DNA from 2 places in the Paraburkholderia sp. BR13444 genome. Region 1 is predicted to be linked to the other one. Evidence: predicted binding sites of a transcription regulator. Region 1 holds the regulator's gene; the other holds the start of a gene.
What was found. The regulator FNR, encoded in region 1, switches genes on or off when oxygen is low (the NO sensors DNR and NnrR bind a similar motif). The targets are predictions, from matches to a motif close to TTGATNNNNATCAA.
Positions count from the first base shown of each region.

Region 2: a site for FNR is predicted at 1,880-1,893, ahead of adhP (alcohol dehydrogenase AdhP). Genes of this name have one in related genera too.

Region 1 covers NZ_JBFPKM010000022.1:94,008-98,225, forward strand. Annotated here, with positions in the region: gene AB3X95_RS35990 (universal stress protein) at 1-452, shown strand, start outside; gene AB3X95_RS35995 (PAS domain S-box protein) at 486-1,586, opposite strand; gene fnr (fumarate/nitrate reduction transcriptional regulator Fnr) at 1,709-2,491, opposite strand; gene AB3X95_RS36005 (response regulator) at 2,508-2,915, opposite strand; gene AB3X95_RS36010 (universal stress protein) at 3,169-3,630, shown strand; gene AB3X95_RS36015 (universal stress protein) at 3,674-4,177, opposite strand; gene AB3X95_RS36020 (universal stress protein) at 4,201-4,218, opposite strand, start outside.
Region 2 covers NZ_JBFPKM010000004.1:548,570-552,787, forward strand. Annotated here, with positions in the region: gene AB3X95_RS15110 (molybdopterin-dependent oxidoreductase) at 1-279, shown strand, start outside; gene AB3X95_RS15115 (4Fe-4S dicluster domain-containing protein) at 291-1,154, shown strand; gene AB3X95_RS15120 (TetR/AcrR family transcriptional regulator) at 1,177-1,851, shown strand; gene adhP (alcohol dehydrogenase AdhP) at 1,954-2,979, shown strand; gene AB3X95_RS15130 (MFS transporter) at 3,115-4,218, opposite strand, start outside.

The DNA of each region.
Region 1 (4,218 bases):
TCGCGCTGGACGGCAGTAGCTTTTCGAAACGCGCGCTGAAAGAAGCGGTGAATCTCGCCGCGTTGACGAAGGCCGTCGTGCATCCGGTTTATGTAGTCGACAAGACGCCGATCTTTTCCTATGCCGGCTATTACGACCCGCTCGCGCTAGTCGAAGCATTGCGCCAGGACGGCCACTCGGTGCTCGAGGAGGCCGAGCAGGCCTGCGCCGCCGCCGACGTGCGTTGCCGGCCCGCGATGATCGAGTCGGAGAGCCTGTCCGACGACGTCGCCACGATCGTGCTGCGCCACGGCGAGGACGTCCACGCCGATCTGCTCGTGCTGGGCACGCATGGGCGACGCGGCGTGCGGCGCCTCGTGATCGGCAGCGTGGCGGAGCGGGTGCTGCGTTTCTCGACCTGTCCGGTGTTGCTGATGCGCGAGCAGATCAGCGAGGAAGCGCCCGAGAAGTAATCCGCGGTAGCGGGGCGCGGCCGCGTGGGAGCACTACACGAGCGCGTCGGCTGGTATCTGGATCGAGATCCTGAAACCATGGCCCGGCGAGCTGATGAACGATACGTTGCCGCGCAACTGCCGCACACGTTCGCGAATGCCAAGCAGCCCGAATGAATGTGTTCCCTGCGCATGATCCAGCGTGACACCCACGCCGTCATCGTCGATATCGAGCGATACGATCGGGCCCGCGCAGATCATGTCGATGCGTACGCGCCTCGCCTTGGCGTGCCGCGCGACGTTCGTCAACGCCTCCTGAACGATGCGAAACAGCGCCGTCGCCGCGAATTCGCCGCATACCGGCTCGGCCGGTTCGAGATGCACGCTCGAGCGCACGTTGTAGCGTTTCGTAAAGTCTTCGGCCAGCCAGTCGAGCGCGGCGGCGAGTCCGAGGTCGTCGAGCAGCGGGGGGCGCAGATCGGCGGCGATGCGCCGCAGCGAAGCGGCCATCCAGTCGATCTGCTGTTGCAGCTCGCGCGTTTGCGCCGCAAGCGGCTCAGTGTCGGCTTGCTTGTTCAGCTTCGCTTCGAGCAGCGCGACGCTCATTTTTAGCGCCGTCAGCCGTTGGCCGAGATCGTCGTGCAGTTCGCGTGCAATACGTTTCTGCTCGTTTTCACGGGCGATGTGCGTGTGCGTGGATACCTGACTCGCGCGTTCGAGTTCCGCAAGACGCATGCGCTCGGTCAGATCGCGCGTGACCTTGGCGAAGCCGAGCAGCGCGCCCGACGCATCGTGCACGGCGGAAACGACCGCATTAGCCCAGAAACGCGAGCCGTCGCGACGCACACGCCATCCTTCGTCCTCGGCGCGGCCTACGGCTGCGGCGGTTTCCAGTTCGCGCGCGGGCTTGCCGGCCGCGATGTCTTCCGGGGTATAGAACTTCGAGAAATGCTGGCCGATGATTTCTTCGGGCGTGTAGCCCTTGATGCGCTGTGCGCCGGGATTCCAGCTGGTGACGCGGCCGGCGGGGTCCAGCATGAAGATCGCGTAGTCCTGCACCGCCTCGACCAACATGAAATAGCGATCCTCGACGGACACGTCCGACCCCGACGCAGCACTGGTGAAGCAGGAAGACTCGCCGCTCGATAGACCCATCGCTCCTCCGGGCGGCCACGCAAGGTCGCGTACCGCAACGCACTGAGTTATATCAGTTCAGGAGCGCCTGTTCCACCCGGCATGTCCCGCGAACGAACGTGGGGCGGGCGTCGCGCCGGTGCTCAGACCCGAGACAGTCGTTCCGGATCTTCGATGCGGATCGTTTTGCCGTTCGCCTTGACGAGGTGCTCGCGCTGGAACTTCGAGAACATCCGGCTCACCGTTTCGAGCTTCATGCCCAGAAAGCAGCCGATTTCCTCGCGCGTCATGCGCAGATGAAACTCCGCGGCGGAAAAGCCGCGCGCCTTGAAGCGCTTCGACAGATTCAGCAGGAACGTCGCGACGCGCTGCTCGGCGGTCATCGTGCCGAGCAGCATCATCTGGCTCGATTCACGCACGATCTCGCCGCTCATCATCTGATAGATGTGATGCTGCATCGGTTTGATCTCGCGACAGATCGCCTCGAGCTGCGCGAACGGAATGATGCATACGACGCTATCTTCGAGCGCGATCGCATCGCAGTTCTGCTTGGCCTCGCCGATGCCGTCGAGGCCAAGCGAGTCGCCGGCAATCTGGAAGCCAGTCACGTGCTCGCGACCGTCGCGATGCATGACCACGGTTTTGAATGAGCCGGCGCGTATCGCGTAGATGCTTTGAAACTCGTCGCCCGCGCGATACAGCGCGTCGCCGCGTTTGATCGAGCGCGTCGAGCAGATCAACGCATCGAGCCTGCTCAGTTCGTCCGGTGTCAGCTCGGGCGGCATGCAGATCGCGCGCATCGCGCAGGTGGAGCAGCGCGTGACGGCGTGGCGTGCCGCCGCGGTGCTGGGCGCGACGTGGATCGGTACCACGTGCGAGGTGCGAGGCGCGTCGTGGCGGGGTTCACGGACTGCGGCAACTTGCATGATCGGCTCCTGGCGGTCAGACCCGATGCGCACGACGCGCATAGGCAATCGCTTCGATGGCGCGGCAGGCGAGCTCGAACTCCGAGGTCTTGTCGAAGAAGAAGTCGGCGCCCGCCGCTTCGCACGCGCGGCGAAACGCCGTCGCGTCATGATTGGTCAGCACGATGCTGACGATGGACGGCCGCACCCGCGCTAGCGCAGCGAGCAGCAGGAGGTCGGTCTTGCCCGAGAAGCACGGGTCCAGCACCGCGACATCGGCGCGACTCGCGACGATGTCGTCGAACGCGTGCTCGACGCCCGCCGACTCGCCCGCGATTTCGATGCCGGGAATCAGCGCGATCAGGCAAGCAAGCCGGCGCCGGACCTCGACCGCATCGTCGACGAGGAAGATTCTCGATACGGTGGCTGACGGGGCGGTGTCCATACCGACCAGTATTGGCGACCTAATCTTGGAAATATATCGGCAGCGCTTTAAGCGGTGCTAGGAGTTCAGGTGGTGGTTGTAGGAATATTCCTAGTGGGTTGCTGGCGATGTCGTCCAGCAGCGGCGCGGCGGCACCGAGCGGCGGCCCGTTGACCTGCGTCAAGCCGACTGGCGGGGCGCGCTTCACACTGTCGGTGCAAATGCGCGAGGGCACCACTTCGGGTCATGCCAGCGCTTTCAGAGGGAGTCCGACATGTATGCACGAATTCTGGTTGCACTCGACGACAGTCCCAGCGCGCAGCGCGCCTTCGCCGAGGCGCTGAAGCTCGCGAAGCTGACGGGCGCCACGCTCGAAGCCTGCTGCGTGGTGGGGCACGGCAAGTGGTCGGACAATGCCGACGTGGCTTTCGAGCCGGAACCGGCGGGCGCGGCGCAAGATTTCGCCAGCCGCGCGCTCGATGGCCCGCGCGAGCTGTTGCGCGAGGCGCAGGTGCCGGGCGGCGTGCGGGTGATCGACGCTTACGCCGAAAACGTGTCGGCGGTGCTCGCGCGCGTCGCCGACGAAATCCAGGCCGATCTGATCGTGATGGGCACGCATGGCCGCCGTGGCGTGCAGCGCTTTCTGCTCGGCAGCGTCGCGGAGTCACTGGTGCGGTCGACCGACATACCGGTGCTGATCGTGCGGCATGACGAACAAGCCCACCCTCGGCCCTGAAGCGCCGCGCAGAGCCAGTTTCTAGCGGCTCAGGAGAGTTCGCTCAGGCGTGTCCGCTGTCGGCGCTGTCCGGGGCTGGCTGGACGCGCGTCGCGCCGCTCGCCTGCGCGGGAATCATCAGCACCGGGCAACAGGCGCGGCGCAGCACGCGCTCGGCGACGCTGCCGAGCATCAGCCGTTGAAGCCCGCGGCGGCCGTGTGTGCCCATCACGATCGCATCGGCGTGCCATTCGCGCGCCGTCTCGACGATGCGATGCGCGACGTCTTCGCCGGTGGTCGCGGCTTCGACGGTGCGGGCCGTGCCCTTGACCCCGCGTGCGGTCATCCGGCTCTGCGCGTCGGCCGCGATCCGCTTGCCTTCCTCGATGAACGCGTCCTCGATCGTGGAAGGATCGAAGCCGGGCGCGTCGTAAGGGATGATGGGTACGTCGATCACGTACAGCGGCATCAGCTCGGCGCCCGATTCGGCGGCGAGGGTCAGCGCGGCGTCGAACGCGCGCGAGGCCGTGGCGCTGCCGTCGAGCGCGACGAGTAGGCGGTGAAACATGGCGGGCTCCTTAAGCGCGCACTTCAGTGCGACAACAGCAC
Region 2 (4,218 bases), on a different contig from region 1:
GACCTCGTCAAGGTCTACAACGACCGCGGCGCCGTAATCTGTGCGGCTGATGTATCTGCTCTGTTGACCCCAGGCGTCGTCAAGTCATACGAGGCGAGCGCGGAATTCCAGATGATCGAAGTAAACGGCGAACGTGTCGAGATTGGCGGCTGCATGAACATGCTCACGCCCGACCGCTCGCAAACGGCAGGCACCAGCAGCATGAGTCCGAACTCATGCCTCGTGCAGGTCGAAAAATGGAAAGGCGCCGATGCGTTCCTGCTCGGTCGTGCAGCGTGAGGAGAAACGCCATGAGCAAGTGGAATCTGGTTATCAAGGTCGGGCGCTGCGAGAACTGCCAGAACTGCGTGATCGCCGCGCGCGACGAGCACGTTGGCAACGAGTTTCCCGGGTACTCGGCACCGGCTTCGGCCGATGCCGAAAGCAGCATTCGCATCATGCGCCGCGTGCAAGGCGATTCGCACATGGTCGAGACGACGTACTTGCCGGTCATGTGCAATCACTGCGACGAGGCACCATGCATGCGTGTAGGCGGCGACGCCATCCGCAAGCGCGCCGACGGCATCGTCATCATTGATCCGGACAAGGCGCGGGGCAGAAAGGACATCGTCAAGGCCTGTCCATACAAGGCAATCGTATGGAATGAAGAATTGCAACTGCCGCAGACATGGATCTTCGATGCCCATCTGCTGGATCAGGGGTGGCAGCACCCGCGTTGCGAACAGTCCTGCCCAACGGGCGTTTTCGAAACCGTCAGGCTCGATGACGCCGCGATGGCAGAGAAGGCAAGACGGGAAGGACTCAAGGTTCTGGAACCGAAACTAAAAACCAGTCCGCGCGTCTGGTACAGCGGCCTCGATCGTTGGGAAACCTGCTTTATCGGCGGCAGTGTCAGCGCGCAGGTGGGGCAGGTCGTCGAGTGTGTCACAGATGCGGCCGTTGCGTTGTACTGGTGCGGTCGGAAAGTGGCCGAAACCGTAACCGACGCGTTCGGCGACTTCCGGTTCTCGCGGCTCATCAAAGATAGCGGCCATTATCGGATCGAGATTCGTCATGCGCTGGGCAATGCGTCGCGCGAATGCGTGTTGGGCGAGAGCGTGTATGTCGGCGAGATCGGCCTCGTGCAGTCGACGAATGCGGTTGAGGTCGACTGATGCTGGCGCTGTGTATCCATCCATGAAACCGGTACGCGTGACACGCGCATGCAAAAAAGAGCAGACGCGAGAGCGCCTGCTCGACGCAGCGCGCCGTTCGTTCATCGAGCGGGGCCTGGCCGCGACGAGTGTGGAACACATCGCCGAGGCGGCCGGTTACACGCGTGGCGCCTTCTATTCAAATTTCAGCAGCCAGCAGGAACTGCTACTCGAATTGCTGCAACGCGATGTAGAAAAGACGTGTGCGGACTGGCAGGCGATCATCGAATTGCCTGGCGCGTCGCACCAGGAAAAGGTTCGCGCACTCGCGCGTCTGAGTTGCGCTGAATTCGACAATGATTGCTTCCCGCTGTGGGTCGAAGCGGGCCTTCTCTCGTCGCGCGATAGCACGGTTCGGGAGCGGGTCACCGGGTTGCGGCAAAGGAAGCTGGCGAAGCTGGCCGCGTGTCTGTGCGCAGGCGCGCGTCCAGGCGACGGCGGCCGGCCTGCTCAACCTGAAGCGCTCGCGGCGGGCCTCCTCAGCCTTTGCGACGGTTTGCGTTTCTTCCGGCTGTGCAATCCGGAAGAGATGACGGACCAGGCGATTCGAGCCATTATGGCGGCCTTGTTTTCCTGCACTTCGTCCGGTCCGGTACCGGAGAAACCCGAGTCGCTGGATGAAACCGGTGCGATAGTCCGCTTCCACTTACGCTCTTAGATCAATACGTTAGGGCGGGTCGTTTTCATTGATCTATCGCAAAACACTAGCGGGCCTGGCGAGGATACTCGTGAGAATCACAAACTCACTGAGGAGCGACTCATGGCTCAATTCATGAAAGCTGCGGTAGTCCATGCCTTCGGCGAGCCGCTGCGGATAGAAGAAGTGACGGTTCCTGCGCCCGCTGCGGGTCAGATTCTCGTCAACGTGAAGGCGTCCGGGGTCTGCCACACCGATCTTCATGCCGCCGATGGTGACTGGCCGGTCAAGCCTCGCCTGCCGTTCATCCCTGGTCACGAGGGTGTCGGATATGTCGCGGCGACTGGCGCAGGAGTCACGCACGTGAAGGAAGGCGACCGCGTTGGCGTGCCGTGGCTCTATACCGCATGCGGTCACTGCGAATACTGTCAGACGGGCTGGGAGACGCTTTGCCACGAGCAGCAGAATACCGGCTATTCCGTGAACGGCAGCTACGCCGAATATGTGGTCGCCGATCCGGACTACGTAGGTCATCTACCGAACGGGGTCGCGTTCGACGAAATCGCGCCGATCCTCTGCGCCGGGGTCACCGTATACAAAGGCATTCGGGTCACGGACACCCGGCCCGGTCAGTGGATCGCCATCTCGGGCATCGGCGGCCTCGGTCATGTCGCGGTCCAGTACGCCGTCGCGATGGGTCTGCATGTCGTTGCCGTGGATGTCGCGCCCGACAAGCTGGAACTTGCGCGCAAACTCGGCGCGCAAATCACCATCGACGCCTCGACGTCCGATCCTGCGAGCGAGGTCCAGAAACAGATCGGTGGCGCACATGGCGTTCTCGTGACCGCTGTCTCGCGCGGTGCGTTTGCGCAAGCGCTCGGCATGGTGCGCCGCGGCGGTACCGTCGCGCTGAACGGCCTGCCGCCCGGCGACTTTCCGCTTCCGATCTTTTCCACGGTACTGAATGGCATCACGGTTCGCGGTTCCATCGTGGGCACGCGTCGCGACCTGCAGGAAGCGCTCGAATTCGCGGCCGACGGAAAAGTGCGCGCACATATCCACCATGAGCGGCTAGAGAACATTAACGAAGTGTTCACCGCATTGCGCGAAGGCAAGGTCGACGGCCGCATCGTACTCACTGAACTTTGAATGAGCCACTGCCTGGTGCCGGTATCGCGCGCCGTGCTCATCCAGTTGACGGTTCATCGCTGACCAAGTGACCGACGGCATTGATCCACGTCAGCTGGGCTCGGTGCTCCATGAGTAGTCTTCACGAGTTGCACGTCAATCGGTGCGCGCGTGCGAGTCGTCCCGCGAGACAGCCGGGGCGGCTGCGCGCGCCCTCAGCCGATGTCGCGCTGAAATGGGCCGCAGACTGTCCCGGGGCAATGCAAAGCTCGCGAGCAGAGCGACCGCACATGTTCCTACGACGTAGTAGGCTGGTGCTGTCAAGGATCCCGTCGCACGAACCAGCATGGTGGCGAGCAGCGGTGCAAAGCCGCTGAATACGACCACCGAAATGTTGTTCGCAAGGGCGATCCCGCTGAATCGTACCTGGACGGGGAACTGATCGGCGAGGACAGAGGGCCACGTACCGCTTGCCAGTGAAAAGACCACCGCGGCGAGAACGAATAAAACGACCGGATCGACAGTGTGATTCACAAGCGCCCAATAGAACGGGTAGCTCAGCACAATCAGCAGAGCCGCTGACGTTCGCAGCAGGTATCGGCGCGCAATCTTGTCTCCCAGCCAGCCCGCAGCGAGCAGACCGAACGAGCTGACGACCAGATAGGCATTCTGGGCGATCGCCGCTGTCTGAGGCGCATAGTGCAATTGTTGAACCAGAAAGGCCGGCATGTGACCGTAGAGGATCCCGTTGACGCCGGCCATCACAGCGATAGTGAGCGCTCCCGCTGCGACGGCTTTGCCATGATGTCGCAGCGTCTCGCGAAATGGTTGCCTGGCGACGGCGCCATGCATCTCCTTGAACTCGGGGGACTCGTCCAGGTTGCGGCGCATCCAGTAGGACAGGAGCCCACAGAATCCGCCGAACAGGAAGGCGATCCGCCAGCCATAGGCCGCTGCGTCGGCGCTTGACAGGTAGGTCTGGATGCCGAGATTGACCAAAGTGGCGAGCAGGACGCCCACGTTGACCGCACAGATGATGATGCCGGCGGCGAGGCCCGCACGGTGCGGTGCCGCTTCCACTGCATAGGTAATGGCGCCGGGCATTTCTCCGCCGACGCAAAAACCTTGCAGCATGCGCAACAGGATGAGCAGGATGGAAGCCGCAATGCCCCAGCTCTGGAAATTGGGCAGCAAACCCAGACAGATCGTGGCCGTGGTGACCACGATGATCGAACCCAGGAAGACCGGACGGCGACCATA